DNA from 2 places in the Shewanella sp. Koi 1 genome. Region 2 is predicted to be linked to the other one. Evidence: predicted binding sites of a transcription regulator. Region 2 holds the regulator's gene; the other holds the start of a gene.

Region 1 (12,253 bases), 1.2 Mb from region 2:
GTAAACGCACATCACCGCCACCGATTGCCGCAAGCAAGTCGTCCATACTTGCCATATTAAAACGTTCAACGGCGATGGCTGCATCTTTGATTTTAAGGCTCACACGCGCCAGCTCGGCTTCGAGCATTTCTTTACCGGCGATAATGTTTTTATCGCGGTCTTGCTGCTTAAACCAATGCTGAATTTTCGAGCGCGCCCGCGATGTGCGGATATAACCTAAGTTTGGATTGAGCCAATCGCGCTTAGGATTAGGGTGCTTCGAGGTAATGATCTCGATACGCTCACCCGTTTCAACCTGATAAGTAAACGGCACAATGCGGCCATCGACCTTAGCACCGATACACTTATGGCCGACCTGCGAGTGAATATAATAGGCAAAGTCGAGCACGGTTGAGCCAAGTGGCAAGTCAACCACTTCACCGCTTGGGGTAAACACATAGACTCGGTCTTCAAACACTTGGCTGCGGACTTCTTCGACCAAGTTGCCGCTTTCAACCACGTCCTCCTGCCATTGCAGAATTTTACGCAGCCAATTGATTTTTTCTTCGTAGCCGCTTTGCTTACCGGAGTGATTACCCTCTTTGTATTTCCAGTGCGCGGCAACCCCCAGCTCTGCATCTTCATGCATATCTTGGGTACGAATTTGAATTTCAACGGTTTTACCCTCAGGCCCCACCACAACCGTATGGATGGATTGATAACCGTTAGGTTTAGGGTTGGCCACGTAGTCATCGAACTCGCGCGGGATATGATGCCAAAGAGTGTGCACTACGCCTAAGGCGCCATAACAGTCCTGCAAACGCTCTGTGACAATCCGCACGGCGCGCACGTCAAACAACTCATCAAACTTGAGGTGTTTGCCCTTCATCTTGCGCCAGATGCTGTAGATATGTTTTGGACGACCATACACCTTAGCGCGGATATGATCCTCATCGAGGCGTTGTTGCAACTGTTCAACAAATTTTTCGATATAGACTTCGCGGTCTAACCGCTTACCATCAAGCTGTTTGGCAATGTCCTTGTAGGTATCTGGATGCAGATAACGGAAGGAAATATCTTCTAATTCCCACTTTAACTGACCAATCCCCAAACGGTTAGCGAGCGGCGCATAGATATCGGCAATTTCACGGGCCAGCAAGACGCGGGTTTCTTCGTCGGCATTTTTCACGGCGCGCAGCAAACAAACACGCTCGGCCAGTTTTATCACCACGGCGCGCACGTCTTCGACCATCGCCAGCAACATGCGGCGGATATTGTCGATTTGCGGCTCGGTTGAGCGGCTATTGGGATTGATTTTTAACGCGCCAATGGCATCCATGGTCACCACGCTGGCGACTAACCGCGCCAGCGGCTCACCAAACTTTTCTTTGATCGCTTCTTCGTCTAATAAACCGGCATCAAACACCACAAACAGGATGGCCGCTTGCAGCGTCTCAATGTCCATATTCAGAGGCGCGAGGATTTCAATCATCTCGCGGGCACGTTCGAGCAGTTCTCTTTTCGCGGCAGGACTCTTAGCGGGTAAAGCATCGACCTGCTCAATCAGGGCGAGTAAGGTTTGCGCCTCCTCGACATGACTAACATAGCGAGCCACCCACTCTTCAAGATGAAAATCGGGATCATTAAAGTGCGCTTCGCGAACAGAGACCATCTAATTTATTTCCTTATTCGTGCTCAGAGAAAAGTGGCACCACCTCGGCACTCCTATCTTCAGCATTGGCACGGACTTGTCAAACCCAACGAGACGAAACTTCACATTTTTTACGTTATTCAAACGCTTTGCTTACTTTACACTCGAATAACGCGGGCAAGTGAAGCAACCTTGCCCCACCGATAAGCCTTATTTTGCAAGCTCAAACAACGCCATGGCTTCGATATGATGTGTCTGCGGGAACATATCGATTAAGCCTAACTTTTGTAACTTGTAACCACGTTCGAGTAACACCGCACTGTCGCGGGCCAAGCTCGCCGGATTACAAGACACATAAACCACTTGGCGGGGCTTCATCTTCTTAAGCCATTGCAAACTCTCAAACGCCCCCGCGCGGGCAGGGTCGAGTAGCAATTTATCAATCTTGCCCATCCAAGGCTCACAGGATAAATCGGCACTTAAGTCGCCATGGTAAAAGGTTAAATTGCTCAAGCCATTCGCCGCCGCGTTTTCACGGGCTTGGCTGACCATTTCTGGTACCCCTTCAACCCCAATCACTTCGGCGCCCAGTTTAGCTAAAGGCAAACTGAAGTTCCCCATACCACAGAAGAGATCGAGAATACGCTCACCCGGCTGTGGTGCTAACCAGTCTAACGCCTGCGCCACCATGGCCTTGTTAATTTGCGCGTTGACTTGTACAAAGTTGCCTGGGGTAAAGGTTAAGCTCACAGGGGTTGCATCGACTTTATCATCGAGTAACTGGTAAACAGGCAATAACAGCGTGCCATTCACCCCATGGAACTCACCGTTGTTGTCTTGCAAACAAATATGAATTTGATGCTGCTCGGCAAACTGCGCAAGCTTTGCCATATCCTTATCGTTTAAGGATTTAGTGATCCGAATTACCGCAAAATGGCCATTGTCGGCATCAATTAACTCTAAGTGCCCAAGGCTCGATTTGGCCACCAGCTGATTAAGCAACTTAGCAAATGGCGCGATTAAATCCGCTAAGGGTTTCGCCAAGACTAAACAGGTATCAATAGGCACCACTTGGTTGCTGCTTGAGGCGCGAAACCCTAGGCTCAACTGCTTGGTATTTTTATCAAATAGGGTCGCAAGGCGGGCGCGACGACGATAGTGCCACCCTTCGCCGGTCAATGCGGGCACTGAGTTGCCTTCGGCGCCAGCAAATTTAGCCATAATATCAACCAAGGCCGCTGACTTATGCTCGCGCTGGCCAGCTAATGACATATGCTGTAAATCGCAGCCACCACAGCTATGGTAATGTGGGCATAGCGGCGTGACTCGCTCAGCGCTCGGCGTCTCAACTTTAATCAGCTTGGCTCGAGCATAGTTTTTCTTTTGTTCGGTCAGCTGCGCCTGCACAGTTTCATTCGGCAAGGCGCCGGGGATAAATACGACTTTTCCCTGATGTTGTGCTATACCTGCCCCTAGATGATCCAGCTGGTGCACGCTAAAGGACTGCTTCGCGGACAATTGCTTGGAACTATTTGGTTTTGCTTTAAAAAATTGTGCCATTTCGGCCTCTAAATCAATAAAAAACTGGTAAAGACCGCCCTTTTTCTGGCAGTCTTATAAAATTATATCGTCCCTAGAACTTAGGAAACTGCGCTGCGGCTATGAACCCTGTCAACAACATGACCAAATACAGCTTACGTTCCTGGGTTCTGGTGCTTGCGCTTGCGCCGACGATCTTAGTCGGTATTCTGCTGGGCAGCTACTTTACCATAAATCGCTTCTATGAACTCGAAGATACGCTGATTGAACAGGGCAGCAATATTATCGAGCCTCTAGCGATTGCCAGTGAAGTCGGACTCGTGGGCAATGACAGAGAGGCGACCAAACGCCTCCTTGCCGCCGCACAGCTGAATAAATCCACGCTCGTTAAATCCATCGCTATTTTTGATATTCAAAATCAACTGTTTGTCACATCGCATTACCACAAAGATTTCGAAATCATGCGCTATAAAGAGGCGCTGACGAATCTGCATAAAACCGAAATCGAACATGTGGGCGACAGCCTTATCCTACGCACACCGATTTTTGCCACCGCACCACCTGCGGCGGGCGCGCCCGTCAATTTTGATATCCAAACCGATAATGGCGAGCTGCTCGGCTATATTTCGGTGATTATCAATAAAGAACGCGCGCTACTCGAACAACATAGGGCCGCCGTGGCCGCCTTTATTATCGTCTTGATTGGGGTGCAATTAAACCTGTTGTTTACCTTTCGTCTGGTGAAAAACGTCACCCAGCCGATTACCGAAATGGTGCGGGTGGTCGCCAAAATCCGTGAGGGTAAACTCGATGCCAGGCTCGAGGGTAATCTTATCGGTGAGTTGGATTTACTCAAACGCGGTATTAACGCCATGGCGGGCTCGCTCTCGGAATATCACGATGAGATGCAGCAAAATATCGATCAGGCAACTTCGGATCTGCGGGAAACCTTAGAGCAGATTGAGATCCAAAACGTCGAGCTCGATTTAGCCAAAAAACGCGCGTTAGAAGCCAGCCGCATTAAGTCAGAGTTTTTGGCGAATATGTCCCATGAACTGCGAACACCGCTTAATGGTGTGATTGGTTTTGCGCGCCAACTCGTTAAAACCCCGCTGCACTCGAGCCAAGTCGATTACATTAATACCATTGAGCGCAGCGCGACTAACCTACTGGCGATTATCAACGATATCCTCGACTTCTCTAAACTCGAAGCCGGTAAAATGGTGCTAGAAAGCATGCCATTTGGTTTAAGGGAAACCTTGGGTGAAACTATCACCTTAATCTCCGGTAGCGCGCAGGCCAAAGGGCTTGAGTTAGTGGTTGATATTGCGCCGAATGTCCCCGACAACGTTAATGGCGATGCCATGCGTGTGTGTCAAATTATCAATAATTTAGTGGGCAATGCCATCAAGTTTACCGATTCGGGCAGCGTATTAGTCAAGTTAGAGTTACAAAACCAAACCGATGATCAAGTAATCCTGCGCTGTGATGTGATCGATACCGGCATTGGGATTGATGAAAACCAACAGGACTTCCTGTTCCAAGCCTTTGGCCAAGCGGACTCCTCGATTTCTCGCCGCTTTGGTGGAACAGGGCTAGGACTAGTCATCACTAAGCGTCTCGTCAATCAAATGGGCGGCCAAATTGGCTTTACTTCTTCGGTGGATAAGGGCTCGAACTTCTGGTTCACCCTACCATTAGGCCTAGGTCAATTCCAGATTGGCGATTCGCTACCCCTTGAAAAACTCAAAGACAAGACAGTGCTGTTTTATGAGCCCAGAGTCCTCACCCATTCAGTAATTAGTCGTCAGCTAAAACAGTGGGATACAAAAGTAACCCACCATCAACACATTCCAAGCTTGTTAACGACGCTCTCGACCACTGAGCATCAGTTCGATTATGTGTTATTGAGCTGCCATGGATTTAGCAATTCTAACCAATTGCTCGGTACCTTAAACCAAGCTAAGGATAAGACGGATTGTTTAATCGTACTGTTCGATTGCCAAGAGCAGGAAGTACTAAGCCAGTTTATTCGCCCCAATGCCGATGTGGTGTTGTCACTGCCGGTGAGTGAACATCAATTGGCGCGTAATATGCTCTATCCACCAATGGAATACGACATTTTACCTCCCGTGGCGATTACCGTTCCCGCCGCGCGTCAGTCCCTTACGGTGTTGGCGGTGGATGATAACTTTGCCAATTTAAAACTGATTGATACCCTGCTTAACGAGTTAGTGACGACCGTCATTGCCGTTAACAGCGGTGAAGAAGCCGTGAAGCAGGCTAAGAGTCGCACCTTTGACCTTATCTTTATGGATATTCAGATGCCGGGCACCGACGGCATCAGCGCCACTAAGCAAATCCGCCAAGGGTCGATGAACCGCAACACGCCCATTATTGCCGTGACCGCCCACGCGATTGCCGAGGAACGTGAACTGATTTTAGGCAGCGGCATGGATGGTTACTTGCCTAAGCCTATCGACGAAGCCGCCCTCAAAGCGGAGATAAACCGCTGGATCACTCGGCCCAAGTTCACCCACTTCGATTTACACACCCTCAACTGGGATCTTTGCTTAACCCAAGCCAACCATAAGTCGGATTTAGCCTTAGATATGTTGCGCATGTTATTGGATTCCTTGCCACAAACGGTCTCGGCAATTGAGACGGCGCTGAGTCAGAACGATCAAGCGACTATGCTCACCACTATCCATAAACTCCATGGTGCCAGTTGCTATTGTGGGGTGCCGACCACACAGCGATTATGCCAAGAGATTGAATCGGCATTGAAACGGGATGCCCGTGTCGAAGATCTCGAACCGGAAATACTAGAGTTACTTGATGAGCTAACTAAGGTAGAATCGGCGGCAAAACAAGTGCTATCACAGCTATCAGCGGAAATAACAGATGACCAAAAAAACGGGCTTCTTTAAGCGTTTAAAGGCGCTAGAACTACCACAGAAAAAACTCTTTGCCATTGCCCTTTGCCAACGAATGTTACCTAACTATCAATTGTTTTCAGAGGTTTGCGAGTTTGGCGATCCTGCGGTATTAAGCACTGTGCTCGATCTTCTTTGGCAATCCCAGTACGACAACAAGCTGAAATTCAACATTGATGTGCATCTACAGCGCTTAGAAGATAACACCCCAGAACCCGCCGATTTTGATAACTATGGCGTATACCCAGCGATGGATGCCGTAGTTGCTCTGTCTACGTTACTCGGTGCGATTCAAACCGATCTTGAAGAAGATATCACCAATATCAGCAAGTTATCCTCAAGCACTGTGGCAAACTACATCGAGACCATCAGCGATGTGGATCTAACCGATGATGCCTTAGATGACTATGTCTTCGCCCATGAAGTGATGGAAGAAGAGCGCGAACTGCAAAATACGCTGCTGGAAATCATCGAAGAAAATCCTAAGATCACCGCAGAGTTGGTGAAAGGTTTACGCAAAGAGATTATCGAAGCGGGTGTCTCGAATATCGGTATTAGCGTCGCGTAAGTGAGCCCAGCTACCTAAGAGTGATTCACTATTAGGTAGCATCTTATCCAAGGGATAACACTGCGAGGAGTAGGATTAAGCCAAGTATCCATTCAATATGAAAAAACTCGTTTACCAAGGATTTATCTTAACCAATAGCGAAGGTCGCACCGATACCTGGAAACTCACCATAGGCCAGCAAAGCCGTATTGGTTCTCTGTTTGAACTGCGCCGTTTAGTCAATTACTACCTTGAACTGGGGATTGTGCCCGCCACCCGCGCTAGCCTGCAAGAGGCGAAGCAGACCCAAAACTCCATGAGTAAAAATCCGCTAAAACCCCGCAAACGCTAACGAGCTTAAATCATCGAAAACAGTTCGGGCGCCTTAGACTGCATAAACTCTATAAATACTTTTACCTTTAGCGGCTGCTGACTCCGCTGGTGGTACAGAATCGATATTCTGCGTTGCTCACCTATCCATTCGGGCAAGAGTACTTTTAACTGTCCCTCTTTAATCTGCTGTTTTACAAATAATTCTGGGCCATAGAGTATGCCACCGTGATCGAGTGTCGCCTGAATCGCACCGTGTAGATCCGTGAGCGTGAGCTTTGTCGGGCCATTAAAATAAAACGACTCGCCATTTGGATGCTTTAAGTGCCAGTTAAACAGTGGCCACACTTTAATTAACTGATGGGCTTCAAGATCATCGGGATGGGTTAACTTAGGCGCCGAGGCTAAATATTCCGGCGTCGCAAACAGGCGGTAATCGAGTTCGCCTAAGGTGCTCGACACCCAAGAGGAATCGGGCTGAGCACCGCCCACAATCGCCACATCGATCCCTTTATCGATTAAATCCACCAATTCATTGCTTTGGGAAATATGCAGGCGAATATCGGGATATAAACGCCCAAACTCGTTCAATGCACGGATAAAGATGATAGAAATAATCGAAATCGGCGCCGCTATCCGCAATGTTCCTTCCGGCTTATCACTGCCGACACCGCTGAGTTCATCAAATTGGGCAATGACGCTCTGATAGCGTTGAAATAACGCTAGGCCTTCTTCGGTTAACCGCAGCTTACGAGTGCTACGCATAAACAATTGCTTATCGAGCTTCTCCTCAAGTTTGGCCAGCTTGCGACTCACAGTGGCGATGGGCATATCGAGCTCTTTAGCCGCTTGGGAAAAACTCCCCGCATTCACTAAATGCACAAACAGATAAATTAACTGCAGCTCGGCGCCTATATCATCAGCCATTTTCTATCCCAATCGTTTATGTGAGTGCTTGCGTTCAGACTACGCACTAACTCATTGTGTTTTAAACGTAGAATTATTCACTTCTACGACCATAGCGCAATAGCCTCTAGGGGGAATGCTATGCTATTTTGCTAACAGATTTGCTGCGCTAGCGCCGATTATCGTCAATTCGCTGAAATAACATCCCAACCGACCTCACCTTGGCGGCTTGAATGAAATCAAGCATCACTAAGGCTATCTCGCGGGATAAGCAACACAAAAGGATGAGTGAGGGTCATGAACATTTTAACCCCTCTGTTTGCCGTCTTCGGGATCATGCTACTGGGCACATTGGTGCAAAAACTGCGCTTTCTTCCAGTAGAAACAGACCAAGTACTCAATCAATATGTTTACTATATTGCGTTTCCTGCCATCCTGTTGATAGCACTGGCGCAGCAGCCCATTGAAGAGATCCTACAGTGGGGATTTATCGCCGGGTACAGCGCAGCCATGCTGCTGATTTACCTCGTTTGTATCGGCATCTCCCTGCTGGTTAATCCTAAACAACATGCAATTGCCGCCGTGCGCGCCTTAAATGCCACTTTTGGTAATACCGCATTTATCGGTATTCCACTCCTGATAATCTTATTCCCCCAGCAACAAAGCGCCTTAGTTGCCGCTGCGATTGCCAGTTTATTGTCCGTACTCATGTTTGCCGTGGCCTTGGTCTCGCTAGAACTCGCCACCAATAAACAGCGGCAACATCACGCCGCGGTGATCATGCTGTTAGCCGTGGTGAAAAACCCAATTGTGATAGGTTGCTTTATTGGTGTGGCCATCTCGGCATTAGGGATAACTCTCCCCTCCGGTTTGGCAATGATGATCCAGCAGATAGGCAATACGTCCAGCCCCTGTGCCCTCTTTGCCGTCGGCATGGTACTGGCGAAAGCCATGCGCTATCAAAAAGATAGCAAAGTCTTTAGCCTGACAAACTTTATCGAACTGAGCCTTATCAACCTGTTTAAACTTATCCTGCAACCCGCCTTGGTTTACTTCATGTTAAAAGGCGTGGGTGTCACGGGCGACTACCTCGTTATGGGTGTCATTCTTAGTGCCTTGCCCACGGCGGCAAGCGTCTATCTGTTGGCGCAGCGCTATAACACTCAGGCCTCCACCAGTGCTCAAGGGATACTCTTTGGCACTATAGTGACCTTTTTCAGCTTACCCATTCTGGAGCAGCTCGTTAAAACCTATTCATAAACAAATAATTAGGCTTTAGGTTATCGCGATATGTCGAATATTCACCCAAAGCCACTTTACTGTATATAAATTCAGTATATACTGTTTATCAATACAGTGATTTGGTAAGTTTTTCGACAGGAACTCACTATGCTTTGCCAACTCAGCATCAACAATTTCGCTATCGTACGTTTTCTTGAACTGGACTTTCGCCCCGGTATGACCAGCATTACCGGTGAGACTGGCGCGGGAAAATCCATCGCCATTGACGCACTAGGCTTATGCCTAGGTAACCGTGCCGATGCCAGCAGTGTTCGCCCTGGCGCGAGCAAAACCGAAGTCAGTGCCCGATTTTCGCTCGAGGATGTGCCTCTGGCAAAACGCTGGCTTGAAGATAACGATCTCGAACTCGATGATGAGTGTATTCTGCGTCGAACCATTGGCAGTGACGGCCGCTCACGCGCCTATATCAATGGTAATCCCGTCCCTTTGACTCAGTTAAAATTACTGGGGCAATTGCTTGTCGGGATCCATGGCCAGCACGCCCACCATGCCATGTTAAAGAGTGAACATCAGCTCACCTTGCTCGATAGCTACGCCAATCACAGACTACTGATAGACACAGTCGCGGCAAGCTATCAGCGCTGTAAACAAATTGAAGCCGAACTCAAACAATTAGAAGCCTCCCAGCAGGAGCGTATCGCCCGTAAACAGCTGGTGCAATATCAAGTTGAAGAGTTAGATGAGTTTGATCTCAAGGTTGGTGAATTTGAAGAGATTGAACAGGAACACAAACGCCTGGCAAATGGCACCGAGTTGGTAGATAGCTGCCAAGCCAGCCTGTTTTTGCTCACGGATGGTGAAGAGAGCAATATCGAGTCATTACTGAACAAAGCCGTCGGCCTTGCCGAAAATCTGCAAAGTTATGACCCCGCGTTAACCAATGTCAGCACTATGCTGAACGAGGCGCTTATTCAAGTGCAAGAGAGCGCGGGCGAATTGCAGCACTACCTGAGTAAACTTGAGCTCGATCCCGCGCATTTTGCCTATTTAGAGGAAAGGCTCTCTAAAGCCATGCAATTGGCCCGTAAGCACCATGTCAGCCCTGACAAATTAGCCGAGCATCATCTCGCCCTCAGAGCCGAACTCACGACCCTCGATGATGATGAAAATAAGCTAGAAGATATTCAACGCCAAGTGGAAGCCAGTAAAGTGGCCTACCTCGCTAACGCGCAAAAGCTGAGTCAGAGCCGCGCCCGTTATGCAAAAGAGCTGGATAAGTTGGTGACTCAATCCATTCATGAGCTCAACATGCCCAAGGGTAAGTTCACCATTGAAGTGAATTTCAATCCAGAAATCATGTCGATGAACGGCAGCGATAACATAGAGTTTATGGTTACCACCAACCCAGGCCAACCGTTACAACCTATATCAAGGGTTGCCTCAGGCGGCGAATTGTCACGTATTGGCTTAGGTATCCAAGTGATTACCGCGAAAAAGGTTGCCACACCAACACTCATTTTCGACGAGGTGGATGTTGGGATCTCAGGCCCCACTGCAGCCGTGGTTGGACGTATGCTGCGTAGCCTTGGCGAATCGACCCAAGTACTGTGTGTAACCCACTTGCCGCAAGTTGCCGGTAATGGCCATCAGCATATGTTTGTGAATAAATTCAACAAGGGCGGAAGCACTGAAACCACTATGACGCCTTTAGATAGAGAGCAACGTATCCAAGAACTCGCCAGATTACTCGGTGGCGATACTATTACTACCAACACCTTAGCCAATGCGCGGGAGTTATTGCAGTAGGGAGCTATTGCACTAGGTAATTATTGCAGTAGTCACTCACGCTACCCCGCTGTAAATAAAGACGTACACAAATTAAAGGCTCCAAGGGAGCCTTTAATTTTATTTGCAAGGGATAAACCTAAGCAGAGGCATTCACAATATTAGACATTTTAAGACGTTAGAATATTGATATCCCCAGATACTGACTAGCGGAATGCAAAATAACCGATAACGATAACAATCGCCCTCCGTGAAGGATGAATGAATAATTTTTTATATTAATCGTCATATTTATAAAAAATAATCAATAGTCCTGTCACCATTTTCAACAACCTAATGAAATTTAAATATTAATTTCAGTTGATTATTATTGGCTAGATTGCAAATTTGATAGTGATATTTAATATTATCGAATCACACCCGCTCTCCTAGACTTAATTACCTCTCTGGTCAATAGGAGTTGATCATGCCTTTCCAGCACATTCTCGCAGCAGTAGATGATTCAGTTCCGCCCAATGCCGTACTCAAAAAGTCCGTTGTCTTGGCTAGAAAATGCCATGCGTCCTTAACCGTTCTCAAGGTAAAACGTACCCACAATTTTAATCTCAACCTTTTATTTCATAGAGATAAATCTAAGCAAATGCCAGATGAAAGACGAAAGCCCATCTTGGCTTATCCAGATAAACAATATCCAATCCACATAAAAGAATGCCTATCCCACTCAATACACAATGCTATCGTCAACGAATGTAATCAGTTTGACTATGATCTCATCATAGTCAGTCACAAATTCTATCCACCTTTCTTCAATGAATTTTTAATTGCAGATGAATGGCAATTGCTACGATTACCCCATATTCCAGTGATGTTTGTGGATCTTGAGGATTGGCATGAGAACGGCCATGTTCTCACCGCATTGGAACTCGACAATGAAAATATGACTCACCTCGAGTTTAATGAAACCCTAATAGAAGAAAGTAAGCGGATAGCGAGCTTGCTCTCAAACGATTTACACTTAATTAATAGCTACTTACCCGACCCCTTCTATATGAGCTTTAATCATCAGCCGCAAGAACCCGTTTCAGAGCGGGAAAAATATAAAGCGAAGCTCACCACAGTGGCACGGCAGCACAATCTCAATACCCGCAACCTACACGTAGAAGAAGGCTTACCCGAAGATACGATTTCCAATGAGGCCCGTAGGCTCAACGTCAATATGCTGGTGATGGGCAGCGCCGAACGCAAAGGCATGTTGAGCGTATTCAAAGGTAATGCCGCGCGAAATATTATTAACAAGCTGCGAACCGATCTCTTTATAGTCAAACCGCGACATCCGCA
Region 2 (12,253 bases):
GCCCTAAGGCGGTATGACTCTGACGCAGGATATACAAGCGTTCGCGGCAAGCTTCATCGCACTTTGCGGGCAATAAATACAGCAGTTGCCATTCCTTAGGCTGAGGATTGTTAAGGCCAAGACTGGTATAGCTGGTTTCTGGGCTGATGAGCTCACCGTAGTTGGTGGAGCCGCCTTGATACCAATGCATGCTCAGCACTAACTTAGCGATGACCACAGGCGCGATAAAGGCCAGTAGTAATAACCCCAATGCGCGGTATTTGGCTGTTTGTTGGGAGTCCATATTTGCTCCTCTTATTGTCCCTAATGCTTTGTTTTATTGTTTTTTATTAACATCTTGCTGATATCTGTCACTCGGTCTTAGTCGCCTCCTTATCGGCTTGATGCCGTTGTCGTGATGTTTTGAGGTATTTCATTGTTTGCCAACCCATCAGCCCCGCAAACACAGTTGCCATGGCAAACCATTGCAATGCATAACCCCAATGTTTTTGGGCCGAGAGGGGGAAAGGCTGCCAAGGGTGGGGTAAGGCCTGCGCGGGTTGTAATTGGGGTAAGGCATCGGGTTGTAACACCGCGGGTAGGATAGGATGTCCTAACATTTGTGCCATTTCGGGTAGATTAAGATTTTGAAACCGAATCCGTTCGCCTTGTTCCGTGGTGAAGGGTTCTGCTAATAAATGATGGCTCAAGGGATTAATCTGTTTTTGATAGAGGCGGCCTGTAAGAGCCAGTTCACCGACTATGTGGCTGACTTCGGGTAAGGCATCTCGGTGGGATTTCGCGGCGATAAAGCCGAGTTCGAGTAACAACCAAGGCTGCTCGGCATTACTTGCCTGATTTGCTGACGTTATTTGCAGTAATTGAAAGGCGAGATAGCCCACTTGCCCTTGATAGACCTGATTGTCGAGCAACCAGATTTGTGGATTCGCGGGTTTTGCTTGAACTTGTAAGCGGTAGCCCGTGACGCTGCCTTTAGCCAATTCAGCGATGAGTTGTTCAGGATTGAGTGTGGCAGCGGATTGTCTGGCCTCCATTTGTGCGAGTAGTTCGGTTTTTTCAACTGCCCTATCCATTTGCCACAAACCTAGCTTGACCAAAACCACGAATACCACCACAGTCAATATCAGTAGTAACGACACTGCCCTACGCAACCAAATATATCTTGGTAACCAAATCAATTTGGTCAGCAAAACATAAGGATAGCGTATGAACATCCCGCTCATTTTTAAGTGTGTTTTAGTACTGCTGTTGCTGTTTATCATTTTTAACCTAGGCAGAGCCTTAATTATTATGGTTAAAGGTGACGACCAAACCGCTGAACACCCGGTGCCAATGAGCCGCTATTTGGGCCGTAGGGTGATATTTTCTGTACTGGTTATCCTGCTCTTGCTGGTGGCTTTAGGGACTGGACTGCTTGGTCTCAATCCCACGCCTTAAGTTTTCAACTTATTGTTTCAACGAATATTTAAAGCACATAAACAAAGATAAACAGGCAGAGCCAAACCACATCGACAAAGTGCCAGTACCAACTGCCTGCTTGGAAGGCAAAATGCTTATCCGCACTAAAGTGGCCTTTTAACACTCTGAAAAACAAGACTAATAGAAAGATAGTGCCCAAGGTGACATGCATGCCGTGGAAACCCGTCAGCAGGAAAAAGGTGTTGCCATACACGCCCGAGGTGAGCGTTAGCCCCATCTCATGGTAGGCATGGCTATATTCCTCCGCCTGCAAAGCAAGGAAGCTAATTCCCAGTAAAATCGTGAGCCCCAGCCAGAGGGTGATGGCCGAACGCTTACCCTTTTCTAAGCTGATATGGGCAAAATGCAGCGTGACTGAGGAAGTCAGCAGCACAATCGTGTTGATTAGCGGCAGTCCATTCCATGGCATGGCTTCGGTTTTGGTGCCATCTGGTGTGGTGACGAGTGGCCAAACGGCCTCGAAGTGTGGCCACAGGACTTCGTGGGTCATGGCATTGTTGGACGCGCCGCCGAGCCAGGGCACTGCGATCATGCGGGCGTAAAATAAGGCGCCGAAGAAGGCGGCAAAGAACATCACCTCGGAGAAAATAAACCAGCTCATGCCTTGGCGAAACGATCTATCCATTTGATGGGAATAGAGGCCTGTCATCGATTCTTGGATTACAGTTCTAAACCAGCCAACCAGCATAAACAGGATGACGGCTATGCCTGCCAGTAGAATATAGCCGCCATCCGAAGCGCCAGATTTGAGTTGATGTACAAAATGTCCTGCCCCAAAGGCGATTAAAAACAAGCCGATAGCACCAACAATCGGCCAAGCACTCTGGGCGGGTACGTAGTAAGTCTCATGTTTAGTGGTCATTTTGCAGCTCCTTGCTCTATGGCAGACGCTAACTGCTTGTCGGTAATGTCGTAGAGGGTGTAAGAGAGGGTTAAGGTGTGGATAGACTCGGGTAATTGAGGATCCACAAAGAAGATCAACGGTAGCTCGGCGCGACTCGCGGCGGCTAAGTGTTGTTGGTTAAAACAAAAACATTCGGTTTTATTGAAATAAGCCGCGCCTTGTCCGGGCGAAATAGAAGGAATCGCCTGGCCCACGATCGCTCTGTTAGAGACATTTTGCGCCAGGAATGCCGTGTGAATGAGTTCTCCCGGATGCACTTCGAGCCGTTTCGTTTGTGGCTCAAATTTCCACGGCATGCCCGTCTGCACCTGCGAGATAAACTCCACCGTTACCACCCGGTTCTTGTCCACAGTGATCGCTTGATAACTGCTGGCAGTATTGGAGGTTTTGCCATTAATCCCCAGTTTTTCGCACAACACATCGTAGAGCGGCACTAAGGCGAACCCAAAGCCAAACATCCCAAGGCAGCCCAGCACCAGCAGGCTGATGAGCTTACGGTTGGACTTGATGTTGGGCTGATGGGGTTGGCCTTGCATGTTATTTCACCTCGGGTGGCGTGGTGAAAGAGTGGTAGGGGGCAGGGCTGGGTAGGGTCCACTCTAAGCCTTCGCTGCCTTCCCAAGGTTTGGCGGGCGCCTTTTCGCCGCCCCGAATGCACTTAATCACCAACACGAGGAAAATCAGCTGAGAAAGACCAAAGGCAAAACCCCCAATCGACACGATTTGGTTTACATCGGCAAATTGAATCGAGTAATCGGGGATACGCCTTGGCATACCCGCAAGACCTAAGAAATGCATCGGGAAAAACAACACGTTAACCGAAATCACCGAGCACCAGAAATGCCACTGGCCGAGCTTTTCGCTGTACATATGGCCGGTCCATTTTGGCAACCAGTAATAGGCCGCCGCCATGATGGAGAAAATCGCACCAGTGACTAACACATAGTGAAAGTGGGCCACCACAAAGTAAGTATCGTGGTATTGGAAGTCGGCCGGTGTGATGGCGAGCATCAGGCCAGAGAAGCCGCCAATAGTGAACAGGATAATAAAGGCCACCGCGAACAACATTGGGGTTTCAAAACTCAATGAGCCGCGCCACATGGTCGCTACCCAGTTAAACACTTTCACCCCAGTCGGCACAGCAATCAGCATAGTGCAGTACATAAAAAACAACTCAGCAAACACAGGCATACCGGTGGTGAACATATGGTGCGCCCACACGAGGAAGGACAAAATCGCAATACTCGCCGTGGCATACACCATGGATGAATAGCCGAATAATGGTTTACGGCTGAAAGCTGGAACAATGGCGGAGATAATGCCGAAGGAAGGCAGAATCATGATGTAGACTTCGGGGTGACCGAAGAACCAGAAGATATGCTGGAACATCACAGGATCACCACCACCTGCCGCCTCGAAGAAGCTAGTACCGAAAAACTTATCGGTTAACACCATAGTGACGGCGCCCGCGAGCACAGGCATCACGGCGATCAGCAAGAAAGCGGTAATCAGCCAAGTCCAAACGAACAGCGGTAACTTCATCCAGGTCATGCCGGGAGCGCGTAGGTTGACTATGGTGACGATCACGTTGATGGCGCCCATGATCGAACTTATCCCCATGATATGAATAGAGAATACAAATAATGCTGTGCTGTCAGGGCTATAAGTGGTCGAGAGTGGTGCGTAGAAGGTCCAACCGAAGTTAGGGCCGCCGCCTTCCATAAACAGTGAGCTCAGTAAAATAGTAAAGGCGAAGGGCAGGATCCAGAAACTCCAGTTGTTCATCCGAGGAAGTGCCATATCAGGCGCGCCAATCATCATCGGGATCAGCCAGTTAGCCAGTCCTGTAAAGGCTGGCATCACGGCGCCGAATACCATGATTAACCCATGCACTGTGGTCATTTGGTTGAAGAAGTTAGGCTCAACGAGTTGTAATCCGGGCTGAAAGAGTTCGGCACGGATCACCATGGCCATCGCACCACCGGTTAAAAACATTATGAAACTAAACCATAGGTACAGGGTGCCAATGTCCTTGTGGTTAGTGGTGAGTAACCAGCGCATGATGCCTTTAGGTGCACCGTGATGGTGTTCATCATGGGCGGCAATTTGGTCTTGAGTCAGTGTGCTCATCTTAATCCCCTACTGTCCATGGCGAGCAATATCAGCGGGTTGCACTGTATCGCCAGTATTATTGCCCCACGCATTGCGCTCATAGGTAATGATGGCGGCAAGCTGTTGTGGCGTGAGTTGTGTGCCAAATGCCTGCATCGCCGTGCCCGGTTTACCGTGCATCACAATGTCGATGTGATTGGCGACCGGACCCGTTGCGATAGCGCTGCCAGCAAGGGCGGGGAAGGCGGGAGGCATACCGGCACCCGTTAGCTGGTGGCAGGCGGCGCAAATCGTGGCATAGGTCTTTTCCCCTTCGGCCATCAGTTCATCATGGCTAAGCGTGGGAAGACTCGCGGGGTCGACACTGGCGGCGGGTTCTGTCGCAGGCTTTGGCGCATCGGTGGTTGCTGGGGGCGGAGTCGTTGCTACTGGTTCGCTATTGGTGCCACCTGATTTATGGGCATCAACGTCTTTGGCTTGCACCGCATCCCCCGTGTTATTGCCCCACGCATTACGCTCATAGGTAATCACGGCGGCAATCTCTTGGGTCGTTAATTGTTTGCCAAAGGCTTGCATGGCCGTACCCGTTTTACCATTGAGCACGATTTCAAGATGGCCGCTCAGTGGTCCGGTCGCAATGGGGCTGCCTTTGAGGTGCGGGAATACTCCTTGTAGACCTTCACCGTTGGGTTGGTGACAGGCCGCGCAGTGACCGAGGTAAACTTGCTCACCCTGAGCCATCAGCTCTTCTTTAGTCAGTGTTTGTGATAACGCGGCTTGTGCGGCTTGCGCTGCGGCATTGGCGGCTTGTTTTTGTTCTACAACCCAAGCATCGAACTCGGCTTCGGGCAATGCCTGTACCACTATCGGCATAAAACCATGGTCTTTACCGCAAAGCTCGGCACATTGGCCACGGTAAATGCCGGGTTTGTCGATACGGGTCCACGCCTCGTTGATAAAACCTGGGTTAGCGTCTTTTTTTACCGCAAAGGCGGGCATCCACCATGAGTGGATGACATCCTCTGAGGTCATCAAGAAGCGGATTTTACGATTGATGGGTAATACTAGGGGTTTATCGACCTCGAGTAAGTAGTGCTCTCCCTTGGCTTCACTACCTTCGATTTGAGGTCTTGGAGTTGCGAGAATACTGTAAAAATCAATATCTTGATCGAAGTAGCTATAATGCCATTTCCATTGAGAACCTGTGACTTTTACCGTGAGATCGGCATTGCTGGGATCTTCCATGGCAATCAGAGTTTTCGTGGCGGGAATCGCCATTAAGATCAGAATGACAAAAGGAATAATCGTCCACGCGATTTCGACTTTTGTGCTCTCATGGAAGTGAGACGCGACCGCGCCCTTAGATTTTCTGTGGTTGATCATGGCATAAATCATCACGCCAAAAACCACTAGGCCTATCGCGCAGCAGATATACAGAATCGTCATGTGTAAGTGATAAACCTTGCCACTGATTTCTGTTACGCCGGGGGTCATGTTGAACCGCATGTCCGCTGCGGCCAACGGTGGGGCGAATAGCACCACGAGTAAACAATACAACCATTGCTTCACAAGACTTCTCCTCTGCCAATTGCGAATAGCAACCACAAAGAAGAGCAACACAGTAAGTCTCAACTCTATGCAAACTCTTCAGTTCCCAAAAAAGCTTCTCTGACTTCAACGTGCGTTGGCGGCTTACTTTTGATTAAGTATTGTTACTGCTGGTATTAGCCACACTGGCACATACTGCTGAATAAACCCATTATTCTCGATTTTTGTGTGCAAGAGATATTCGATAAATCGTCGATATTTTTTGCCTAAATGGGCGATATATTATGCTCGCCTGAATCAAACATACTTGCTGTTTAAAAATTGATCAAGATCACTTCTTTTTCTAATTGTCTGAAAAATTGCCAAAAAAAAAGCCCCACATTCACAGGTGAGGCGGCTTTCAAGGCTAAATACGCAGTGCAAAAATTTTAATGAACAGAGCTAAAAAAACTACCTTGGGCAAAGTGAGCAGGTTGCTTGAGTGTCGCGTCCGTAGGTGAGTGATTTACGACATCTTCTAGCACGATTCCCATGGCGCGGGCGCTCTTGGCCACAATTTGCAAACGACGATTGTCGCGGGCATCGAGTGAGTGGATCCAAGTAATTACTGCGCTGGAAGTGCCGCTAGTTAAGGCTTTTTCCATGGCCCACAGGGTTTCCACTTCATCTTTCGCATGGACTAAGAGTACGCGATCCATACGCACGCCGGCGCTGGCCAGTAACTGCTTGTAGCCAATACTGGGTGGGTTGATGAGCACGACCCAGCGGCCTTGTTGGCTCAATTGTGCCAATTGTTTGCTAAGTTGCATTAGCTCTTGGCGCCCTTGGCTCTCGGTGGGCATAGTGATGATAGGCGTATGCTGCCAGTCTGTATCGGTTTCGCGTACCGCATCGAGCCATAAACCGGGGTGACGCGGGGCATTACCTAGTAGTTTGTTCATAGCCAATCTCCATTGCGGATCACCCCTACGGCGAGCCCTTCAATTGTTAGACTTTGGAAACTTAAATCGACTTTAATCGGGGAGTAATCTTCATTTTCAGCATGTAGATAAACGAGATTCCCTTTCTTTTCAAAGCGTTTAACTGTTACATCATCGTCAACGCGAGCAACAACTACTTGGCCATTGCGCGCTTGCTGTACCTTATGAACGGCGAGCAGATCCCCTTCGAGGATACCGATGTTCTTCATACTGTCGCCTCTGACGCGCAGCAAGAAATCAGCGGCTGGGTGGAACATGCTGGGGTCGACTTGGTAATACTGTTCGACATGCTCTTGGGCGAGGATAGGTTCGCCCGCAGCCACTTGACCAATCAGTGGTAAGCCAGATTCGCTGTTATCTTCTTCCTCAACTGGGAGGCGGATCCCGCGGGAAGTGCCAGGCATGATCTCGATGCAGCCTTTTTTTGCCAATGCCTTAAGGTGTTCCTCGGCGGCATTTGCACTTTTAAAACCCAAACGGGTGGCGATTTCGGCCCGGGTGGGTGGCATGCCAGTCTCGGCAATATTACGTTTAATCAGCTCTAAAATTTCGGCTTGGCGTGGCGTCAACGGTCTCATGTTCTTTCCTGTTTTTCTATACAGTTACTGTTAGTATATACAGTATTGTTCGTAGTGCAAGTATTAACCACTTTTTAACGCGATTGGAGAGTATTAGCGAATATTCCCTAGAATCTGGTATTCTATGGGGCTAATGAACGTACTTACATTGCATAAGAATAATGCCTAAACAAGACTCTCTTTGGTTGAAATCATTACGCTGGATCCAAAAACACTTAGTGCACACTATTGTTGTGCCGCAGGATCCCTTTGCCGATCTGAATCTGGACGCGTCCAGACCGCTTGCTTATGTAATGAAAACAGAATCCCTGAGTGATATTGCTGCGTTAAGCGAAATCACCACTAAGCTGGGTTTGCCAAGCCCCTACGAGCCGCTCGTGGTCAATGGTGTTGTCGCGCCCCGCGTCGTTTGCCTCGAAGGCCGTAAGCCTTTGTTTGGCGAGCGTGCCAGTAATGAGCCATTTCTCGAATGTTTTATGCGCCTGTTGGCCGTCCATAAGGAAAAGCCAGAGTTAGATATTCAGCTGGTGCCTGTGAGTCTGTATTGGGGCCGTACTCCGGGTAAAGAAGACGACACCATGAAGGCGGCTGTGCTTGAGCGCGAGAACCCAACTTGGTTACGTAAGTGCTTGATGATCTTATTTTTAGGTCGTCACAACTTTGTGCAGTTTTCTAATGCGGTATCGCTGCGTTACATGGCCGACGAACACGGCACCGATATGGGGATTGCCCATAAACTGGCGCGGGTGGCTAGAGTACATTTCCGCCGCCAACGCAAAGTGATGACAGGGCCTGTGCTGCCTAATCGTCAGGCAATGTTCCACTCCCTGCTGAAATCCGAATCCTTACGCAAGGCGATTCAGGAAGAAGCGGCGAGTAAGAAGATTTCCGAAACCCAAGCCCGTGAAACAGCAATTGAATATCTTGATGAAATTGCAGCAAATTATTCCGACAGCCTAGTGCGTATTGCAGAGCGTTTCCTAACTTGGTTATGGAACAAGCTCTACAGCGGTATCAACATCAAAGGTGCTGAACAAATCCGCCAGCTGCACCATGATGGTCACGAGATTGTTTATGTACCTTGCCATCGCAGCCATATGGATTACCTGCTGTTATCCTACATTCTGTATTACCAAGGCATGGTGCCACCGCATATTGCGGCGGGGATTAACCTAAACTTCTGGCCTGCGGGGCCGCTATTCCGCCGTGGCGGCGCTTTCTTTATTCGCCGTAGTTTTAACGGCAATAAACTCTATACGGCAGTGTTCCGTGAATACCTCGATCAGCTGTTTGCTAAGGGATATTCGGTTGAGTATTTCTCTGAGGGAGGCCGTTCTCGCACCGGTCGTCTATTGGCGCCGAAAACGGGCATGATCGCCATGACGATCAACAGTGTGCTGCGTGGTATCGAACGCCCTGTCACCTTAGTGCCTGTGTATTTAGGCTACGATCACGTGATGGAAGTGGCGACTTACCACAAAGAGCTGAGCGGTAAGAAAAAGCAGAAAGAATCTGTATGGCAAGTCTTTGGTGCTATTCGTAAATTAGGTAATTTTGGCCAAGGTTATGTCAACTTTGGTGAGCCGATTACACTGCAAAACTTCTTGAATGAAACGGCGCCTAACTGGCGCACTGAAGTGGCCGACGATCCCGAGCAAAAACCGACTTGGTTAACCCCTGCGGTGAACGTGTTAGCAAATCGTGTGATGACCCGCATTAACGATGCTGCCGCCGCCAGTTCAATCACCTTGACCAGCTTAGTGCTGTTGGCGTCGGAGCAAAATGCCCTAGAGCGTTGCTTGCTCGAGCGTCAGTTAGATTTGTACCTGACGCTGCTTAAGCGTGTGCCTTACACTTCGTTTACGTCGGTGGCCGAAGGTGATGGCAAGCACTTAGTGCAGCAAGGTTTAGAGCTGAATAAGTTCTCCATCAATGCCGATCCTCTGGGTGAGATAGTATCTATTGACGCGAATCAAGCGATTTCAATGACTTACTATCGTAATAATATCATCCACTTGTTTATCATTCCGTCGTTGATTGCTAGCTGCTTAACCAACAATAAGCAGATTTCACGAGCCCATATCCTAGGGATTGTGAGTGACTTCTATCCGCTACTGAAGGCGGAGTTATTCATGGGTATCAAGGACCTCCCAAGTTATGTGAATCAAGTGCTGGATCTGTTTATTGAGCAGGGGCTTGTGCAGGAAAGCGATACGCTGTCGGTGGTGACCGAGCACACCAGTCAAATGTTGTTGCTGGCCGGAAGCGTTAGCGAAACCTTGCAACGTTATGCGATTATCTTCAATCTGCTGGCCCACAGACCTAAGATGGAGCGTTCGGAGCTGGAGTCTGAAAGCCATCTACTAGCCCAACGTTTAGGGGCGCTGCATGGAATTACCGCACCAGAATTCTACGACAAGAAACTCTATAACACCTTGAGTGTTAAGCTTAAAGAGTTGGGTTATTTCTCCGAGAAGGAAGATAAATCCGACGTTGAGCGCATTCGCGATCAAGCCAATAGCTTACTCAGAGCCTCAGTGAGACAAACCATAGTTGCGAGCGTGACCGCGGAGCATATCGTTTAATGGCTAACCATATGAATGCGGCGAAGAATAAGCCGGTGGGTAAGTCTTTGCTCGGTGGTGCCATGATTATTGCCGGTACCACAGTCGGGGCGGGGATGTTTTCTTTGCCCGTTGTGGGCGCTGGCATGTGGTTTGGCTACTCGGTACTGATGTTACTCGGTATTTGGTTTTGCATGTTGATGTCGGGACTGTTACTGCTCGAAACCAACCTGCATTTCGAACCGGGAGCGAGTTTCGATACCCTGACCAAGGAAACCCTAGGCCAGTTTTGGCGGATCGTGAATGGGGTATCGATTGCCTTCGTGCTTTACATCTTAACCTACGCCTACATCAGTGGCGGCGGCTCGATTGTTAACCATAGCCTACAGGGTATGGGTATTGAGTTACCCCAGAGTGTTGCTGGATTAGTATTTGCGGTTGTGCTGGCTTGTATCGTGTTGATCAGCACCAAGGCGGTGGACCGTATTACGACCATAATGCTCGGCGGTATGATTATTACTTTCTTCCTCGCGATTGGTAATTTACTGATCGAGATTGATGTGACTAAGTTGCTCGAACCGGATGGCAATCAAAGCTTTGTGCCTTATCTGTGGGCTGCTTTGCCCTTTGGCTTGGCAAGTTTTGGCTACCATGGCAATGTGCCGAGTCTGGTGAAGTACTATGGCAAAGATTCATCGACCATCATCAAAGCGATTTTCGTCGGCACTTTCATCGCACTGATCATTTATGCCTGCTGGTTAGTCGCCACTATGGGCAACATTCCCCGCAGCCAATTTAGTGAGATTATTGCCCAAGGTGGCAATATGGGTGTGTTAGTAGGCGCCTTGTCGAAAGTGATGGAAAGTAGCTGGTTAAACAGCATGTTAACTCTATTTGCTAACTTGGCAGTGGCGTCTTCTTTCCTTGGCGTGACCTTAGGCTTATTCGATTATTTGGCCGATTTATTCGGGTTCGACGATACACGCTCGGGGCGGATGAAAACGGCAGTTGTCACCTTTGTGCCACCCACCATTTTAGGTTTGTTGTTCCCCGATGGCTTTTTGGTTGCCATTGGTTTCGCAGCCTTAGCGGCAACTGTTTGGGCCGTCATAGTGCCCGCTCTGATGGCCTATAAATCGAGACAGCAGTTCCCTAACCATCAAGGTTTTAGAGTCTTTGGTGGCACGCCCTTAATTATCCTTGTGGTGTTATATGGCGTGGTGACAGGGGCTTGTCATCTACTAGCGATGGCGAATTTATTGCCGCAGTTTTCCTAAGTATTTCGCCTACGAATCAAGCCCTCAAATTGAGGGCTTTTTCTTTATATTCATCTTTTTATCGCCAAAACTGGACAGTTGCTCAAACTCCAGCTTAACTCGAACACATTATCTGTTTGATTGGAGTCTGCAATGAGGATTACTCAGTACGCACAGGGACAGGCTTGTTGGGTCGAACTGGCGAGCCATGACTGGCAGGGCGCACAGGCGTTTTACCACGCACTGTTTGGTTGGAATGCGGTGGAAATGGCGATTCCTAATGGTCATTTTTCGCTGTTTAATCTGGAGGGAGACGATTTAGGGGCCATGTATCAAATCCCTGAGTCGGAACCACAGATCCCTAGCCATTGGCGGATCTATTTTGCGGTTAAGGATATCGAAGCGACGGTTGCCGCCATCCTGGCTGCGGGTGGGCAATTACACATGGGACCGCATGTGGTGGGGGATGCGGGCGTGATGGCGCAGGTCAGCGACCCCGAAGGCGCACGTTTTGCCCTGTGGCAAGCGAAAAATCACTCTGGCTCGCGTCGCCAAGGTGAAGAAAATACCCTGTGTTGGGTGGAGCTGGCCTGTCTCGAGCCTAGCGCCGAAGCCAGTTTTTACACTCAAGTGTTTCCTTGGACCGCACTCCCCAGTCATGTGCCCGGCATCGATTACACCGAGTGGCAAATCGACGGTCAGTCTATGGGGGGCATGATGAAAATGATACCGGAATGGGGCGAGATCCCCGCCCATTGGATGCCTTATTTTGTGGTGGCGGATTGTGATGCCTTTGCCGCTAAGGCGCAGGGGCTGGGCGCACAGCTATGCG

What was found. Region 2 encodes LexA, which represses DNA repair genes until DNA is damaged. Its sites were predicted from a motif close to TACTGTATNNNNATACAGTA; they were not measured.
Region 1: the regulator LexA is predicted to act here: its motif matches at 9,206-9,225, upstream of recN (DNA repair protein RecN).

The regions. Positions count from the first base shown of each region.
Region 1 covers NZ_JBREJM010000001.1:3,485,208-3,497,460, forward strand. The annotation lists gene relA (GTP diphosphokinase) at 1-1,651, opposite strand, end outside; gene rlmD (23S rRNA (uracil(1939)-C(5))-methyltransferase RlmD) at 1,841-3,190, opposite strand; gene barA (two-component sensor histidine kinase BarA) at 3,292-6,099, shown strand; gene ACUZ8J_RS15450 (YjaG family protein) at 6,074-6,673, shown strand; gene ACUZ8J_RS15455 (DUF3319 domain-containing protein) at 6,771-7,004, shown strand; gene lldR (LysR family transcriptional regulator LldR) at 7,010-7,909, opposite strand; gene ACUZ8J_RS15465 (AEC family transporter) at 8,186-9,148, shown strand; gene recN (DNA repair protein RecN) at 9,278-10,936, shown strand; gene ACUZ8J_RS15475 (universal stress protein) at 11,382-12,253, shown strand, end outside.
Region 2 covers NZ_JBREJM010000001.1:4,671,881-4,684,133, reverse strand. The annotation lists gene ACUZ8J_RS20585 (hypothetical protein) at 1-283, opposite strand, end outside; gene ACUZ8J_RS20580 (SURF1 family protein) at 351-1,262, opposite strand; gene ACUZ8J_RS20575 (DUF2909 family protein) at 1,207-1,437, shown strand; gene ACUZ8J_RS20570 (cytochrome c oxidase subunit 3) at 1,466-2,341, opposite strand; gene ACUZ8J_RS20565 (cytochrome c oxidase assembly protein) at 2,338-2,919, opposite strand; gene ctaD (cytochrome c oxidase subunit I) at 2,921-4,513, opposite strand; gene coxB (cytochrome c oxidase subunit II) at 4,523-6,064, opposite strand; gene ACUZ8J_RS20550 (cell division inhibitor SulA) at 6,472-6,984, opposite strand; gene lexA (transcriptional repressor LexA) at 6,981-7,601, opposite strand; gene plsB (glycerol-3-phosphate 1-O-acyltransferase PlsB) at 7,763-10,186, shown strand; gene mtr (tryptophan permease) at 10,186-11,442, shown strand; gene ACUZ8J_RS20530 (VOC family protein) at 11,575-12,253, shown strand, end outside.